3 regions of the Paenibacillus rhizovicinus genome follow, and region 2 is predicted to be linked to each of the others. Evidence: riboswitches for the same ligand, from Rfam matches in the RefSeq annotation. Region 2 holds a riboswitch; each other region holds the start of a gene.

Region 1 (5,591 bases), 220 kb from region 2:
CGTCGACGGCGGATTGATTTTGCCTGGCATGCCGGAACGAAGCAGCAGTACGGGATGGAACAATTAAGCCGAAATCATACGATTAATTATCTAACTATCCATCTAATTTTCTATCTATTATCTATCTATCTATCTATCTACTCCCAATCATCCAATAATCCAATACTAGGAGCGTGTTTGTGCATGTCTGAGTTAACGATTCGCGATGTGAAAGTAATCTTGACGGCGCCGGAAGGCATCAATCTTGTCGTGGTCAAAATCGAAACTTCCGAGCCCGGCCTGTACGGACTTGGCTGCGCGACCTTCACGCAGCGCTACCTTGCGGTCGCTACGGCGATCGAGCAATACTTGAAACCGTTCCTGATCGGCAAAGATCCGCACCGCATCGAAGATATCTGGCAATCCGCGATGGTCAGCTCCTATTGGCGCAACGGGCCCGTACTGAACAATGCATTGTCCGGGATCGACATGGCGCTATGGGATATTAAAGGGAAAACCGCAGGACTGCCCGTTTACCAGCTGCTGGGCGGCAAATGCCGGGAAGCTGCGGCGGTCTACCGGCATGCCGACGGCCGGGACGAGCGGGAAGTCGAAGACAACGTGCGCAAGTTCATGGAACAGGGACTTCGCTACATTCGCGTTCAGATGGGCGGCTATGGCGGCCGGGGTCATCAGCTTCACCAGCCGGACAATGCGCTGCCAGGCGCGTATTTCGATCCGGGCGCCTATCTTCGCAGCGTACCGCGCATGTTCGAGCACATCCGCAGCGCGGTAGGCCCGGAGATCGAGCTGCTGCATGATATTCACGAACGGCTCGTTCCGATCGAGGCCGTCCGGCTGGCCAGACAGCTCGAGGAGTACCGGCTGTTCTTCCTGGAGGATCCGCTGGCGCCCGAACAGCTGGACTGGTTCGAGACGCTGCGCAGCCAGACATCGACCCCGATCGCCATGGGCGAGCTGTTCACGCATCCGCGGGAATGGACGCCGCTTATCCAGAACAGGCTGATCGACTTCATTCGCTGCCATATCAGCGCGATCGGCGGGCTGACGCCGGCGAAGAAGCTCGCCACCTTATGCGAAGCGTTCAGCGTTCGCACCGCTTGGCATGGCCCTGGCGACGTATCGCCGGTCGGACACGCGGCCAATCTGCATCTCGATGTCAGCTCGATCAACTTCGGCATTCAAGAGTGGTACGGCTTCTCGGAGAAAATCCAAGACGTATTCCCGGGCTGCCCGGAACTCCGGAACGGCTATGCGTACCCGAACGATAAGCCTGGTTTCGGCATCGATATCGATGAGAAGAAGGCAGCCGACTACCCGTGCCACAACCGTCTGCCAGAATGGACGCTGGCCCGTACGCCGGATGGAACTTCCGTTAGACCATAACTTGTTCATGGGAAGGAGCGGCATAACATGCGCGTAAGCACGCAGGACGAAGTTGTTTTACCTCGAAGCCAGCCGGAAACGCAAGGCATCCCCTCGTCGGCCATTTCGGATTTCCTGGAAACGATACGCACGCAAAATCTCGAGCTGCACAGCTTCATGCTGGTCAGGAACGGATTCGTCGTCTCCGAAGGCTGGTGGCGGCCGTATGCGGCCGAACTGCCGCATCTGCTGTTCTCGCTAAGCAAGAGCTTCACGTCCACGGCGATCGGATTCGCCGTATCGGAAGGACTTCTGTCGCTGGACGATCGAGTGGTGTCGTACTACCCGGACGAAACGCCGGGCGATGCGTCGCCGAACTTGCTGCACATGAACATTCGCCATTTATTGATGATGGGCACGGGGCACGCGCAAGATACGACCGATGCGCTCTTCAAGCAAACCAACGGTAATTGGGCGGAAGCATTCCTGGCGAGACCGGTCGAGCATGAGCCGGGAACGCATTTCGTGTATAACAGCGGAGCCACGTATATGCTATCCTCCATCTTGCACAAAGTGACCGGCCAATCTCTTCTCGAGTATTTGCAGCCTCGCCTATTGGATCCGCTCGGGATCTACGGCGCGACATGGGAAACATGCCCGCGAGGCATTGCCTCGGGCGGATGGGGACTCAGTCTGACCACGGAGAGCATCGCCAAGTTCGGACAGCTGTATCTGCAGAAAGGGCTGTGGAACGGAGCACGTATCATTTCCGAGGAGTGGATCGCGGAAGCGACTTCCAAGCAAATCGAGAATGGAGATGGCGGCGAGAGCGATTGGGCGCAAGGGTACGGCTATCAATTCTGGCAATGCCGGCATGAATCGTATCGCGGGGACGGAGCGTTCGGACAATTCTGCATCGTCATGCCGCAGCAACAAGCCGTCTTGGCCATCACTTCCGGAACCAACGACATGCAAGGCGTCATGAACGCCGCATGGACGCATCTGCTGCCAGCCATGGATGCGGCGCCGTTGGCGGAAGATGGGGAAGCGGCAGCCCGGCTAGCCGAGCAGATCCGGCAGCTGGCTATTCCAGCTCCCATACATGCGGCTTCTTCTCCGCGAGAAAGCGATATCGCCGGAAGTTACCGGTTGGACGAAAATATGTTCAAATGGGAGACGTTCGACATTCGCTTCGAAGAGAACGAAGCCGTGATCGAGATGCGCGAACCGGACGGGGATCACCAGTTTCGTTGCGGCCGGGAACTTTGGATCGAACAAGTGTCCCGGATGAACCAAGGCGTAGAACAGCGAATCGCAGCCAGTTTCTCGTGGATCGACGCGGATTCCCTGGAATTAACGATCCGTTATCTGGAGACGCCGTTCTGCCACGCGCTGAATTGCCGATTGGACGGCAGCGACATCGTCTTCGAGGTCAAACCGAATGTTACCTTCGGTCCGTCGAACGGAATGGCGCCTTTCAAAGGCAGCCGAATCTAGCGCAAACGTATCGGACAGGACTCTCCCAACGGGAGGGTCCTGATAATAGAGATAGACATCTCTCTCAAAAGCCGTTATGATTATCAGGAAAATTGAATACTTTCGATCCGTAAAGGTGCAGGTTGTCAGCTGACAAGCCTGCTTAAAAGGGAAGTCCGGTTAAAATCCGGCGCGGTCCCGCCACTGTAATTGAGGAGCGACTCCACACGGTGCCACTGGTTCTTGAAGAACCGGGAAGGCTGGAGAAGCGATGATTCATAAGCCAGGAGACCTGCCTATACGCGAATGTTTCTTAATTCTCCGGGGGGTGGGAATTGGAAATGATCTTGGAAACGCATGCGCCGGAATGGAAGCGGTAGAGCTTTCATTGCCAATGTGGTTCTCTTTGTATTGCATTTATTTGAACCGCCCTATTCAGGGCGGTTTTTTTGTTTGTCGGCGAAGGTTTGCAAACCGTGTGCAAGACTAGCTATATCGAGTAGAGAAGAGGATGGGAATGGGAACTCATGCAACAAATGACCATGCAAGAAAAATAAACGGGCGATGGTTGACCATTATGCTGGCGGCTGTATTATTCATGACTGCCATTGGTCCCGCGTACAAGGTGTATGCCGATGATCCGGAACCCGCGAATGACTCGCTGCTTCAGCAAGTAGAAGCCGCCATCGCTAGCGTCTCGCAAGCGGTGCTGGGTACCGCCAATCTGGATGACTGGCAGGCTGCCGGATTATCTGCCGCCGGCAAGGCGATCCCGAGCAAATACAGCTCTGCGCTCTATAAGAAACTGGCAGCCAATCACGGCACTTTCACGTCGGCCACCGACTACGAGCGTACGGTGATCGGCATGACCGCGGCGCATCAGGATGCGACCAAATTCGCCGGCTACAATTTGGTCGAACAAATTTATTCCTATCCCGCGATCAGCACGTTGAACGGATTGGATTTCGCACTCCTTGCATTAGACAGCGGCCATTACGCGGTACCCGACAATGCGGTATGGACGAGGGAGAAGCTCGTTGAAGCCGTATTGTCCAAAGTAAACCCCGACGGCGGCTTCAACTGGACGCCTAGCGCGAGCGACCCGGACATGACCGGCATGACGTTGACGGCCTTAGCTCCTTATGCCGGGCAAAGTGCCGTTCAACCCGCCAGCCACATTGTCCGCGCCGCTTAAAGATACGGACCTCATATCCGCTTGGGCCAAATCCGACGTGCAGACGATCGCGGCACTGCAATTGATGCGGGGATCGGATAACCTCTTTGCCCCTCGCGAATCCGTTACCCGCGAAATGGCAGTCGTCGTCGCCATGCGGGCGCATGCGTACAAGCAAGACGGCCAGAACAGCGCCAAATAAAGAAGTCTAACGCAAGGTCCGCGTTATTCGCGGGCCTTGCGTCATTGATAGAGAGGCGGAAAAGCTGCTTCGTCCTATCGCTTCCTCGCATCCAATTTCATCCAACCGTCGAGAATGACCTGAAATCTCGAAAATGCTGCGAATGTTATATAACGGGTTAATAGAGAGCGGGCAACGGTTACGGATAGGACGTAAGGGAGGGGGAGCGGCTATGGACCGGCCTATCATTACGGAACAAGAGATGATCAAAGAATCGGAGCTATTTTATCAGATCTTCTCTGTCTTCATTCAGGAGATGGAGCAGATTGAGCGCACGCGCGGCAAGCTGAACGACTTTCAGCTGATGCAGGCCGTATACCACGCGAAAGATACGATGGGGATGATGGGCTGGGAGCGCAGGCAAACCGTCAGTTCCATATTTGAGAAATATATCGAAATCTATCGCGCGCTCGGACGGGCAGAAGCCGATGAATGGGTGACCATTACGTTCGGCTACAACATGAAGCTGCGCAATGAACGGGAACTTGATTCGGCTGCTGCCTTCCCGGATGGAACCGATCATGCGAATGACGATGGGACGAACGGCGGCCGCAACGCTGCAGCGTATCGATTGGAGGAGCTTTCCCGGCTTATTGGGGAGAAAGAGTCCGAGCTGCTGCAGCTCTACCGCGAGTTTTACTTGCTGCAACAATAAGGAAGAGATACCCCTGAGGCGTTCATGCTGCATGACGTTTCAGGGTTTTTTTGTTTTTTTAATGAAAAACGCCAACAGTTGGCCGATGTAAACGTTATTCTAGTTGTAAGCCACTAACGGATGGAGGAATTAGAAATGGAATCGATCACGCAAGGCCAAGGCGTAACCATTGAAAATTTAGGCATGCTCGATCTAACGGGGAAGAAAACGGATGAATTGTCGGGCATCGCGCTCATTCAGAACGTCGGACTTATACTCGTACCGCAGTCGTTGTCGGATGCGCTGATGAAGGTTCCTCAACGAAATGTCGGCCTGACCGTATCGCTGCCCGAACCGACGAACCCCGATGCCAAAATGAAATTGTATACCGGTCAGCTCACGTTAAGCGGCGAGGTCTTCTCCAATGCGGGCGGCTCTCCCGACGATATTCTCGTCATTGCGGGTCAAGTCGTTATTTCGTCTCCGATCGTAAACGTGGGGTACGGAGATATCATTATAGCCGGGCAAATCTTGGCGCCGAAAGGATCCGAAGCGCTGCTTAGCGCCAAACTCACGCGGTTAACCGGCCAAATTATTTATTATAAGTCGGATGCGCCCCGTATCTTCATCGGCAACGACAGCTTCTCCAGATCCTTCTTCGAGCTGATCGACAGTCCGATGTCGATGGCGCTTGTGGGCAA
Region 2 (5,591 bases):
GCGGGTTTTGCAGCTGATGAGCGCTTCATGTTTCAAATCGGCATTGACGCCCATATCGACGCAGAATACATCCGCCTGCGCACCGCGGGCAAGCACGTTGACGGCTGCGCCTCCGGCCAAGAAATTCAGCACCATCTGCGGCGTCACTTCAGCCGGGAAAGCACTGATTCCCTCTTCGCAAACGCCGTGGTCGCCGGCCATAACGATGACGGCACGCTTCGAGAAATCCGCCGCGATTTCCCCAGAAATGCCGGCGGCCCGAATAGCGATGTCCTCCAAGCGGCCAAGACTGCCGGGCGGCTTCGTCAAATTGTTTAAATGCTGCAAGGCATCTGCCATAGCCGCTGCGTTCAAGTCTTCGATTTCATTGATTAATGTCGTTAATTTTAATTCGTTCATTCCTATCTCTTCCTTTCAACATTCGACTATCAACTTTCGACTTCCCACTTCAACTATATAGATCTCTGTCTGCCATTGGCGCGGCATCCGGTCGCAACAGCAGCTGCGGTACGCCTGTTTCGGGATGCGGGAGCACGATGGCGCTCGCCCCGAACACGCGGCGGATCAGCTCGGGCGTGACGACTTCAAGCGGCGACCCGAACGCGTCGACGATGCCTTCATGGAGCACTAACAGCCGATCGCAGTAATGCGCTGCCAAGTTCAGATCATGCAGCACGGCCACGACGGTCAATCGCCGTTCCTTCTGCCAGCGCTTCACCGTATCCAGCAATTGCAGCTGGTAACCGATGTCCAAATACGTGGTTGGTTCATCCAGCAGCAGCAGCTCGGGCTCCTGCGCCATCACCTTCGCGAGCGCGACGCGTTGACGCTCGCCGCCGCTCAGTCCGTCGATCCGGCGATCCTGCAGCTCGAGCAAACCCATATCCTCCAGCACCCGCTCGACGATCTCTTCGCCTTCGAACGATTCTTCGCCAAGCCAATTTTGATAGGGGAACCGCCCCATGCGAACGGCTTCGCGCACCGTAAATCCGACCGGGGGCAAACCGCCCTGCTGCAGCACGGCGACTTTCTTGGCCAGCTCCTTGCGCTTGTAGACCGCAGCCGGCCGGCCATCGAGCAGTATCTCGCCCGACGAAGGTTTCTCCGTGCCCGACAGCAGCCGCAGCAGCGTCGATTTGCCGACGCCGTTCGGTCCGATAATGCCGTACATCGCGCCTTTCTCGAACAAGAGATTAATATCATTAAGTATCTTCCGGCCCGCAATGGCCATCGCTGCCGATTTCGCCTCGATCATGATGCGCTGCCTCCCTGCTGCACCTTGCGCCGATAAAGCAAATACGCGAAGAAAGGAGCACCGATCAACGCCGTCACGATGCCAAGCGAGACTTCTTTGGGACTAAGCGCCGTTCTCGCGAGCGTGTCCGCCCAAACCAGATAGAAGCCGCCTCCGATCGCGGATAGCGGAACGATGATGCGATAATCCGGTCCGACGAGCAGACGAATCAGATGCGGCACGACCAGTCCGACGAAACCGACGACGCCTGCGACGGAAACGGCAACTGCCGTCAATAACGTGGAAGTAAGCAGGACGATTAGTTTCGTGCGCTCGACGTTAACGCCGAGATGCGCCGCATGACGCTCGCCGAATGTGAACAAATTCAAATGCTGTGAATAGCGAATCATAACGGGCAGTCCGACGATCAGGAACGGCGCGATCAGCTTCACGTGCTCCCAGCTCCGCCCGCTGAGGCTGCCCATCAGCCAAAACATCGCTTCGTTAACGACGCTTTGCGACAGCGTCACCATGAAGGAAACGAGCGCCCCCAGGAAAGCCTGCACGATGACGCCCGACAAAATCAGCGTTTCCACGTTCATCGATCCTCTTGCCCGCGAGAGCCCGAACACGATCAACAGCGTTACCATCCCGGTTCCGAACGCAACCAGCGGGACCGACCACAGGCCGATTGCCGATTGAAGGCCGAAGACGATCATGAACGCAGCGCCCACGGAGCAGCCCGAAGCGACGCCGAGCGTGAACGGGTCGGCAAGCGGATTGCGAAGCACGCCCTGGAATCCGGCTCCTGCCAAAGCAAGACAAGCGCCGATCAGCACGCCGAGAACGACACGCGACAGTCTCAGCTGCGTCACGATCGCGATGTCTCCGGCATCCCATTTGGTACTTGCGTCGGGCATCCAAGGCAGCTGATGAAGGAGGATCCCCCAAACGTCTCTCAGCGGCAGGCCGGACGAGCCGATCGAGAGACTGACGACGATAGATGCGAGTAAGAGAAGCATCGCTGCTCCTCCATACAGGACTAATTTCGCTCGCATCTTACTTGAACAGATCCGGATGCAGCTTCTTCGCCACTTCCAGCAGACCGTCGGCGAGGCGCGGACCTACGCGCGTTAACGGATCCTGGTCGACTTCAAACACTTTTTTATCTTTAATGGCATTAATGACATTCCAGCCCGGACGCGTTTCGATTGCCGTGAGAATCGGATTTTTCTCGCCTTCTTTGACGGTCATCGACGCGTAGATGATCGCGTCGGGATTCGCCTTCACGACAACCTCGGGATCGATTTCGTACCAATTCGGTTCGGTTGCGATATTCGTTCCGCCTGCCAGCGTAATGATCTCATCCAGGAACTCTCCCTTGCCGACTGTCCAGCCCGGCGCGAATTCCAAGTAGACATTCGGCTTCGGCGCATCCTTGACCGCATCCGTCACCTGCGTGCGCACTTGCTCCATATGATTGGCTACTGCAGCCGCTTCCTTCGGCTTGTCGAGAATCGCGCCGATTTGCTTCACTTTCTCGATTACGGCGTCGTATGTCTTCGGATCCGTTGCATAGACCGGCAGCTTCAACGAACGCAGCTTGTCGACCACGGCTTGACTCATCGTGTAGGATGCCAGAACGAGATCCGGTTTTAACGAGACGATTTTCTCGATATCCGCGTTCATGTCCCCGATTTTCGGCTTATCCGCCGCTTCTTTCGGATAATTGGAATAGTTGTCGACACCCGCGATTTTATCGCCCGCGCCCAGCGCATACACGATTTCCGTCTCGCTCGGCACCAACGTGATGATCCGCTGCGGCGCCGCGCTGAACGTCAGCTCGGTGTTCGTAACGTCCTTCACCGTAAGCGGATATACGGTGGCTTGCGCCGCGGTTCCCGCATCGCCGGCGTTCGCTGCCGCCTGATTGCCGCCGTTGGCAGCAGCATCTTCCGGCTTATTCGCTGTATTCGAGGACGGCGCATTGTTCGCCGCTCCGCTGTCGTTCGTCTCTTTCGTTCCGCAAGCTGCTGTCGCCAGCACAATCGCTGCCGTTATTAAGATGAAGCCGACTTTACGGATTGAAGCTAGTTTCCATTTCCCATTCATAGTTCTCTCTCCCATATCGCTGATTTCCTTTCTCCCAACCTGCTACTTGATTGGCAACAAAAAAAAGCATTTCCGACTAAAGTGTCAGAAATGCTCGCGTCCCCATGAACGGCTGCCAATGAACGCCGCGCCTGCGCAGCGACGGATTTCGCGTACGAATCCGTGTCATTGCCATATTTCTAACACCTCCCTAAGTCCTCGTAGGTAGCGTTACGCATTACAGGCAGGTTTCCTGACTTGGAGCGAGACATCAGGGTCTTCCCGGACTTCGTGCGTCCAGTGACTTCATCCTGATGCTTTGCCTGGGCCGATCAAGCAGCCGCGGCACTCCTTACAGTGGCGGGTCCGTGCCGGTTTCACACCGGTCTTCCCTTTTAAGCTTACACTCGCATCGTTCGCGATTTCAGCACCTGTAACAACAGCTATGCAATTTGCTATTCCGTGTAAACTATACCACCCTCGGTATGGGATGTCTATAAAAGCGCATGGGAAAAAGAGGTCTAATGGCCGGGGTATGGCACATAAGAATGACCTATCGCAATTCCGAGCCGCCCACTAAGCATTTGGAGGTATTCCATTGACCCGCCTCAGAGAAACCCGCGCCGCACGCAGCCGAACCGCTTTGTTTGCTGCGGCAGCCGTTCTAGCCGTCGCCCGCAAGCAAGCGGGAAGCCGTACGTACCCGCCTAGGTCAATAGCCGCCGATCCAGCTTGCGCCTCATCTGCCCGTTCAACCGAAGCGCATTGCCGACCACCGATACGGAACTAAGCGCCATCGCCGTTCCCGCCATCCACGGCTCGATGCCGCCGATCGCCGCGAACGGAATAATAACGGCATTGTACAGAAAGGCAAAACCGAGGTTTTGGCGGATGTTGCGCACCGTCAATCGACTGATCAGCAGCGCTTCGGAGATTCCCGTCAACCGTGACCGGAGCAGCGTCATATCGCCCGCGTCCAGCGCGGCCTCCGTGCCGCCGCCCATGGCGATGCCGATATCCGCCGCTGCCAGAGCGGGCGCGTCGTTCCAGCCGTCCCCGGCCATCGCGACCACATGCCCATCCCCCTGCAGCTTGCGAATCAGTGCCGCTTTATGCTCCGGAAGCAAGGAGGCATGTACGTCGTCAATGCCGGCCAATGCCGCAGCCTTGGCCGCGGCGGACGGATGATCGCCCGTTGCCAGCAGCACGTGGACGCCTTCGTCGACCAGCCCTTCTACCGCTTCCCTCGACGTGCGTTTAACAGAATCGGACAATGCGAAGGCGCCGGTATTCACGCCGTCGACGAACACATAAACGACCGTTTCACCCGACTTCTCCTTCGGTTCCGCGAATCCGTGAAGCGCCCGGTGGATCGACCATGACCGTTCGGCTGCAAGCGCGGCGTTGCCTACCACGATTGATTTCCCTTCGACGATCGCCTCGATCCCTTTGCCGGGATAGGCGACATGCGCGGACGAAGCCGGCAGCACGAGCCCCGCGCGCCGGGCCGATTCCCGGATTGCATCCGCGAACGGATGCTGCGACCGCTCCTCCGCGGCAGCCGCCAAGCGGAGCAGCGTATTCGGCGCGCCGTTCAGCGCAGAAACGCCTGTTACGGCCGGCTTGCCTTCCGTCAACGTGCCCGTCTTATCCAGAACGATCAGATCCAGCTGCGCCAGCCTTTCCAGTGCGCTTGCTTCTTTCAATACGATGCCGCGCCTTGCGAGCTTGCCCGTCGCCAGCACGAGCGAGATCGGCGCAGCCAGCCCGAGGGCGCAAGGACAAGCGGCGAGCAGCACGGCGAGCGCGTGGATGGATGCGGTCTTCCAATCGCCCGGATTGAGCAAGAGCAGCCACAGCAAGAGCGTTCCCAGGGAGAGCAGCATCATAACCGGAACGAATACGGCTGCCAGCCGGTCGACTCGGCGCCCGATGGACGATTTGGTCGCCTGCGCCTGACGCGTGATGGCTGCAATCCGGCTGAGCATCGTATTGCGTCCCGTCGCGAGCACCTGCAGCCGCAGCGCCTGCCCCCTGACGGTGGTGCCGGCGAATACGCGATCTCCGGCCGCCCGCTTCACAAGCCCGCTCTCGCCGGTCAGAAACGACTCGTCCAGCGTCGATTCCCCTTCGATCACAAGCCCGTCCGCGGGCAAATGTTCATTCGCTTCGACCAGAAGCTGATCGCCTACCCGCAGCCGGTCAAGCGGAATCCGTTCCGTAATTCCGCCGCGCACGACAATCGCTTCTTTCGCCTGCAGCGAGG
Region 3 (5,591 bases), 2.1 Mb from region 2:
GAGAAGCTGTTCAGCGTATCGCGCCTTGCGAACGACAACTCGGTTCAGAAGCGAGTAGCCGGTTTGACGGATGCCGACTTCACGAGATTGCCTGCCTTCGCCGAACGGGAAACCATTCAGAAGGCCAAGTTCAATCTGCCGCTCTTGCCTACGACGACGATCGGCTCGTTCCCGCAAACGGCTGAAGTCCGCGCAAACCGCGCAGCCTTTAAGAAAGGCAGCATCACCGAGGAACAGTACAAGCAGTTCAACTTTGACCGCATCGCAGAATGCATTGCGCAGCAGGAAGAAATCGGACTTGACGTCATTGTCCACGGTGAATACGAACGCAACGACATGGTCGAATACTTCGGCGAATGCTTGGACGGCTTCATCTTCACGGAGAACGCCTGGGTGCAGTCTTACGGAACGCGCTGCGTAAAACCGCCGGTCGTATGGGGCGACATTAGCCGCAGCAAGCCGATGACCGTTGAATATTCAGCGTTCGCGAAGAGCCGTACTAACAAGCTGGTCAAAGGCATGCTGACGGGTCCGGTCACGATCCTCAACTGGTCGTTCCCTCGCGAAGATATCACCCTGAAGGAAAGCGCGCTGCAGATCTGTCTTGCGATTCGCGACGAAGTACTCGATCTCGAAGCCAACGGCATCGAAATGATTCAGATCGACGAAGCCGCATTGCGCGAGAAGCTTCCATTACGTCATTCGGACTGGCAGAGCGAATACTTGAGCTGGGCGATTCCTGCCTTCAGACTCGTGCACAGCGGCGTGAAAGCCGAAACGCAAATTCATACCCATATGTGCTACAGCCAGTTCAGCGACATCATTCGCGATATCGATGCGATGGACGCCGATGTCATCACGTTCGAAGCGTCGCGCTCGGATCTGGCCATCATCGATGCCATTAACGAATGCGGCTTCCGTACTGAAGTCGGCCCCGGCGTCTACGACATCCATTCGCCTCGGATCCCTAGCGTCGACGAGCTCAAACAAGGACTTGACCGCATGCTGGGCAAGATCGACGTCTCCAAGCTATGGGTTAACCCGGACTGCGGACTTAAAACGCGCGGCGTCACGGAAACGTGGGCCAGCTTGAAGAACCTTGTCCAAGCAGCCAAGGAAGTACGGGCAACGCTGTAATGACGTACAAGAGGATGGGCTCAGTCGAGCCCATCCTCTTGATTTATGATCGGATAGCCGAAATCCGTAATGACGGTTTTGAGCTTCGTCACATAGGCGGCAGCCAGCTGGCTCAAGCTCGCCTTCTGATTCACGATGTAACCTACCTGAATGTTCTCATCCGTACGAAGCCGCACCGATTTGATTTGCTCCCCGTTCAGATCCTTGTTCAGTACGCCCGAGCTGATCGTATAGCCGTTAAGCCCGATCAGCAGGTTGAATAACGTGGCGCGGTCGCTGACCAGTATTTTCTTCTTGTACGTTCGCGTGCTGAGTATCTCCTCCGCGAAGTAGAAGGAATTATATTCGCCTTGCTCGAAAGCCAAGCACGGGAAATCATCCAAATCCTCGATGTCCAGCAACGACTTGGAAGCAAGCGGATGCTCTTCGCTAATGAATACGTGCGCTTCCGCTTGGAACAACGCATGAAAGCGAAGCTCGTTGTCTTTTAATAGCTTCTGAATGACTTTTCGGTTGAATTCGCTCATATAGATGATTCCGAGCTCGCTTTTCATATTCCGCACGTCTTCGATAATTTCATGGGTTCGCGTTTCGCGCAGCGTACACTCGTACTCGTCCACGTCAAGCTCCTTCAGCAGTCCGACGAAAGCCTGCACGGAGAAGGCGTAATGCTGCGTGGAGATCGAGAACAACTTCTTCGAAGGCTTACGATTCATGTACCGCTGTTCGAGAAGCTCGGCTTGCTCCACGACTTGCCTGGCGTAGGATAGAAACTCCGCTCCGTCGCCGGATAGCACGATTCCCTTGGACGATCGTAGGAAGATCTCGATACCGGATTCCGCCTCGATCTCTTTCACCGCGTTGGACAAGCTCGGCTGCGAAATAAACAACCGCTTGGCCGCTTCGCTGATAGAGCCGCAGCTAACGATGGTCAGAATATATTTCAATTGCTGCAAGGTCATTGAGTTTCCCCTTTTGCTTCGGATTTTATCGCCTCTTCAATAAAACATGTCTTCGTTACTCGTATGCTTTGATTCGGCAAAGCGCCAGGAAATTCCCTGCATCTGCCGACAACAATAAAAAGCGTCCTCCCGCTGCAATAGGGAAAGACGCCTTCATATGCGTACATCATGACGGTTCATCTAACACCTCCCTATCTCCCGTAGGTAAAGCAGTGCTGTCAGAACGGGCAGGTCTCCTGGCTCCGGAATCGTCACTCGGCAGCGGCCTTCCCGATCCATGCTGATCAGTGGCCGGATGAGCTGCCTGCTCCTCCGTTACAGTGGCGGGACCGCGTCGGCATTGCACCGAACTTCCCTTTTAAGTCGGAACGACAAGCATGCTCGCCGATCAGACACCTGTTCTCGATTATGCGATTGGGCCGGTAAAGGATATTCATCTATTAAGATAACATACCTGGACGGTTATCACACGATTCCATTTTCTTTATAAACCAATTCCTCTAATGAAACAGGATAAATGGATTTTATGAGCTCTAAGACAGCCTTTGCATAATCCTGGATTTCTTTCTGCGCGTCATGCTCTAATCGTTGCGCCAAGAAGTGAGCAACCGATTGAAAGGATGCCGTCCAATACCAACGAACATACATGCCATAGGCCGGCAGGAACAATCGTGCTTGCTCCGCACATATTCCATCTTTCAAAGCTTGATCATACTTTGTCATCCCTAGTTCGATGTAGGACAACAACGCCTGCGTATGTTTCTCGCCAAGCTCCCAAGAAATAATGTCGCCGCTGCCTTGTTTGGAGTTCTCAGGCTTGGATCTCCATTCATCCGCCTTCGGCGTATAAAAAGCCGGTTCTTCGGTTATGTATCGACGACTCGATTCGTTCCAAGCATCCAAACTGAGCAATGCATCATACATAGGGCAAGTCACCGCATCTGAAGGAGTAAGGTTCAGGAATTATATGAGCGTGAATTTAGGGAAAATGACCGCATAAATCACCTCGAAAGTTGGTCACAACTGGTTTTAGACAATATCATCACTTGCAGCCATTAAAACAGAAAAGAGGGGCTAAAGATATTAGACTCATTAAGTTCTTTGCTCGTGAAGGCCATACCTCACCTTTCAGACATGCATTTCTGCAATTTGAAGTGTATGCACCTCTCATGGTTGCAAGGCAATGGTAAATTTTTTCGTGGCTATATGATATAATTTATATTGGAATACAACAATACAATATAGGAGTGGTCAAAATTATTTATTCTATTGGATCTAAAAAAGGTAAAATCGTGCTAAAGTGTGAAGATTGCGGTGAAATCAGAGAGACGCAACGCAACACAGCCATTTTAGAAAAAGAGGAACATCCTTGTAGGGCTTGCAGCAACAAGAGAAACGGCAAGAATAAAATAGGCAAACCGTCTTGGAACTCAGGTCACAGAAAGCCTCAAGATGAGCGTCAATTAGGTTCAATATATCAAAATCATCATGGATACTATGAAATTTATTTGGCAGGTGATTCTGTTAAATACGGTAGAAAAGATGGATATGTCCTAATGCATCGCAAAGTCGTACAGGATAATATTGAGCGACCATTAGGTGAAAAAGAACTTATTCACCATATCGACGGAAATAAACTCAACAATGATCTGAGCAATCTTTTTCTATGTTCTTCTATGTCTCATCACAGAGATATACATAATAGCCTAGAAGAGGTTGCGTTCCAACTATACCATTTAGGACTAATTACATTTGACCATGAAAATCAAAGTTACAAGTTAGCCCCCTCGGTTAGCAATGACCGTGTGGACGCGTGTGAATTCAGGAAACGCCTAAGGCCAATTAAAGGCTATGATAATCCTGAGCCAAGTCTAAACTAATATAAGTATAGTTTAGAAAGGTGCAACGACTATCCCGTAAGGGAGTAGGGATTAAGCGATCTCGAAGCGCTCGGCATCCCTTGTGGATGATGATATAGTCTGTCCTCATAGGAAACTATGAGAGAATATGTGGATGCGACATATTCGTAACATAAGAGGGAAGTATGTAATTGGCTCGGATCATATTATGGATAGTTGGAATGAATCTTCTCTGCCTGGTTCCAATGAATGGCGCTCTGCTCCTGAGAATAGCAAGCATCGGAACCTTTGGCTATTATATTTCAAACTTAAACCATCCATAAAGTGTAAGTTTTAATGTCACTTCTTCATGTTTTCCGTTAGGTTAGTCCACGCTAACTCAAATGAAACTTAAGAGTTATTTGATGGTCTGTTGCACCCGTATCGTTTAAAATTCGATCATCGCTGTTTTACCCTGTGCTTTCTTTAGACGTAGGCGCTTTTGGGGGCTCGCTCCCCGAATCTTGAGAAGGCGATTCCGTTCGCCGCTTTTCCAGTATGAGCTTGCCTGCAGACTGCGCTAACAACGCGGCGACGATGGCCATTCCCGCCAACGTCCACAGGGCCTCCCGCTTTCGTTCGGGCGCGCGGTCGAAGTGGGCGTGTCCCAGTCGTTGCGGCGCATGCTTCATCAACGCCAGCAATAGTTCCGGATTATCTTGCTTGCCGCCGGCATTGAGGCGGAAGCCGTTGTTCTGGCCAGTACTGTCGAGTCCGTCCTTAACCGTCAGCGTCACGTCGATGCCAAGCTGCGCGGAAATATGCAGCAGCGACTTGGAGAATGCCCCGTATGGGAAAGCTAACACATGATTCGGAGAGCCAAGTTCCCGTTCCAGAATAACATTCGCTTGCTCCAAATCGGCTTTCACTCGCCGTTCGTATTCGCTTTCCGTCTCCCGTCTGCCTAGCTCTTTCAAGTAAATGCGTCCGGTCAATGCGGCAATCATGTGCTTGCCTTTCGCATCCGTAGGCGCGTACCGATGAGAATCGAACGAATGGCTGTAGAATGAAATCCCGTTCCGGCTCATCTCTTTCACCTGGCTCCAATTCAACTTGGGAACCCCGGCTTCCTTCGGGTTACCCACCGTGCAGACGTTCAGAAAACTGGTCGCCGGCGCCTCGTATTTGCTCAAAATCGGATACGCGTACTGGTAAAAAGACGCATAGCCATCATCGAATGTCAGCAATACCGCGTTATTCGGAACAGGGGCTCCGCGCAGGATGAAATCGCGATACTGATCCATCGTGATCCAATGAAAATTGTTGGCTTTCATTAATTCGAGCTGGCGCTCGAATTTAGCAGCGGATAACGCGCCGATATCGTGCGGTACTTGTTCGACTTCGTGATACATCAGCACAAGCACGCGATTCTTATAGTAGGTGGCGTGGGGTTCGTCGGGGCCGGGACGCAGCCCGCTGAACAGCGGCGCAGCTGTCTCCGAATTAACGGCAATCGACGCGCTCCCCTCACCGTATAATCGTCCGATAAGAGGCAAACGGCTGTGATAAGCCTGGATGGTCAGCATGCCGCAAAGTACGGTGAGTCCAAGCAATAACGAAGACAGCAGATAAATTCTAGATTTTAATGACATTG

The links. Region 2 has a riboswitch for cobalamin ahead of GZH47_RS03465 (ABC transporter substrate-binding protein). Riboswitches for the same ligand answer to the same signal wherever they lie in the genome.
Region 1: another riboswitch for cobalamin. It lies ahead of GZH47_RS02555 (hypothetical protein); the one in region 2 lies ahead of GZH47_RS03465 (ABC transporter substrate-binding protein).
Region 3: another riboswitch for cobalamin. It lies ahead of GZH47_RS25400 (LysR family transcriptional regulator); the one in region 2 lies ahead of GZH47_RS03465 (ABC transporter substrate-binding protein).

Annotation. Positions count from the first base shown of each region.
Region 1 covers NZ_CP048286.1:555,960-561,550, reverse strand. The annotation lists gene GZH47_RS02570 (SDR family NAD(P)-dependent oxidoreductase) at 1-67, shown strand, start outside; gene GZH47_RS02565 (enolase C-terminal domain-like protein) at 184-1,386, shown strand; gene GZH47_RS02560 (serine hydrolase domain-containing protein) at 1,414-2,862, shown strand; cobalamin riboswitch at 2,959-3,155, shown strand; gene GZH47_RS02555 (hypothetical protein) at 3,440-4,036, shown strand; gene GZH47_RS02550 (S-layer homology domain-containing protein) at 3,984-4,217, shown strand; gene GZH47_RS02545 (hypothetical protein) at 4,429-4,911, shown strand; gene GZH47_RS02540 (hypothetical protein) at 5,047-5,591, shown strand, end outside.
Region 2 covers NZ_CP048286.1:772,672-778,262, forward strand. The annotation lists gene cobT (nicotinate-nucleotide--dimethylbenzimidazole phosphoribosyltransferase) at 1-399, opposite strand, end outside; gene GZH47_RS03455 (ABC transporter ATP-binding protein) at 449-1,255, opposite strand; gene GZH47_RS03460 (FecCD family ABC transporter permease) at 1,252-2,292, opposite strand; gene GZH47_RS03465 (ABC transporter substrate-binding protein) at 2,294-3,346, opposite strand; cobalamin riboswitch at 3,552-3,775, opposite strand; gene GZH47_RS03470 (heavy metal translocating P-type ATPase) at 4,033-5,591, opposite strand, start outside.
Region 3 covers NZ_CP048286.1:5,701,264-5,706,854, reverse strand. The annotation lists gene metE (5-methyltetrahydropteroyltriglutamate--homocysteine S-methyltransferase) at 1-1,137, shown strand, start outside; gene GZH47_RS25400 (LysR family transcriptional regulator) at 1,158-2,099, opposite strand; cobalamin riboswitch at 2,309-2,514, opposite strand; gene GZH47_RS25395 (FAD-dependent thymidylate synthase) at 2,565-3,023, opposite strand; partial or broken gene GZH47_RS25390 (hypothetical protein) at 3,146-3,283, shown strand; gene GZH47_RS25385 (HNH endonuclease) at 3,347-3,979, shown strand; gene GZH47_RS25380 (polysaccharide deacetylase family protein) at 4,408-5,589, opposite strand.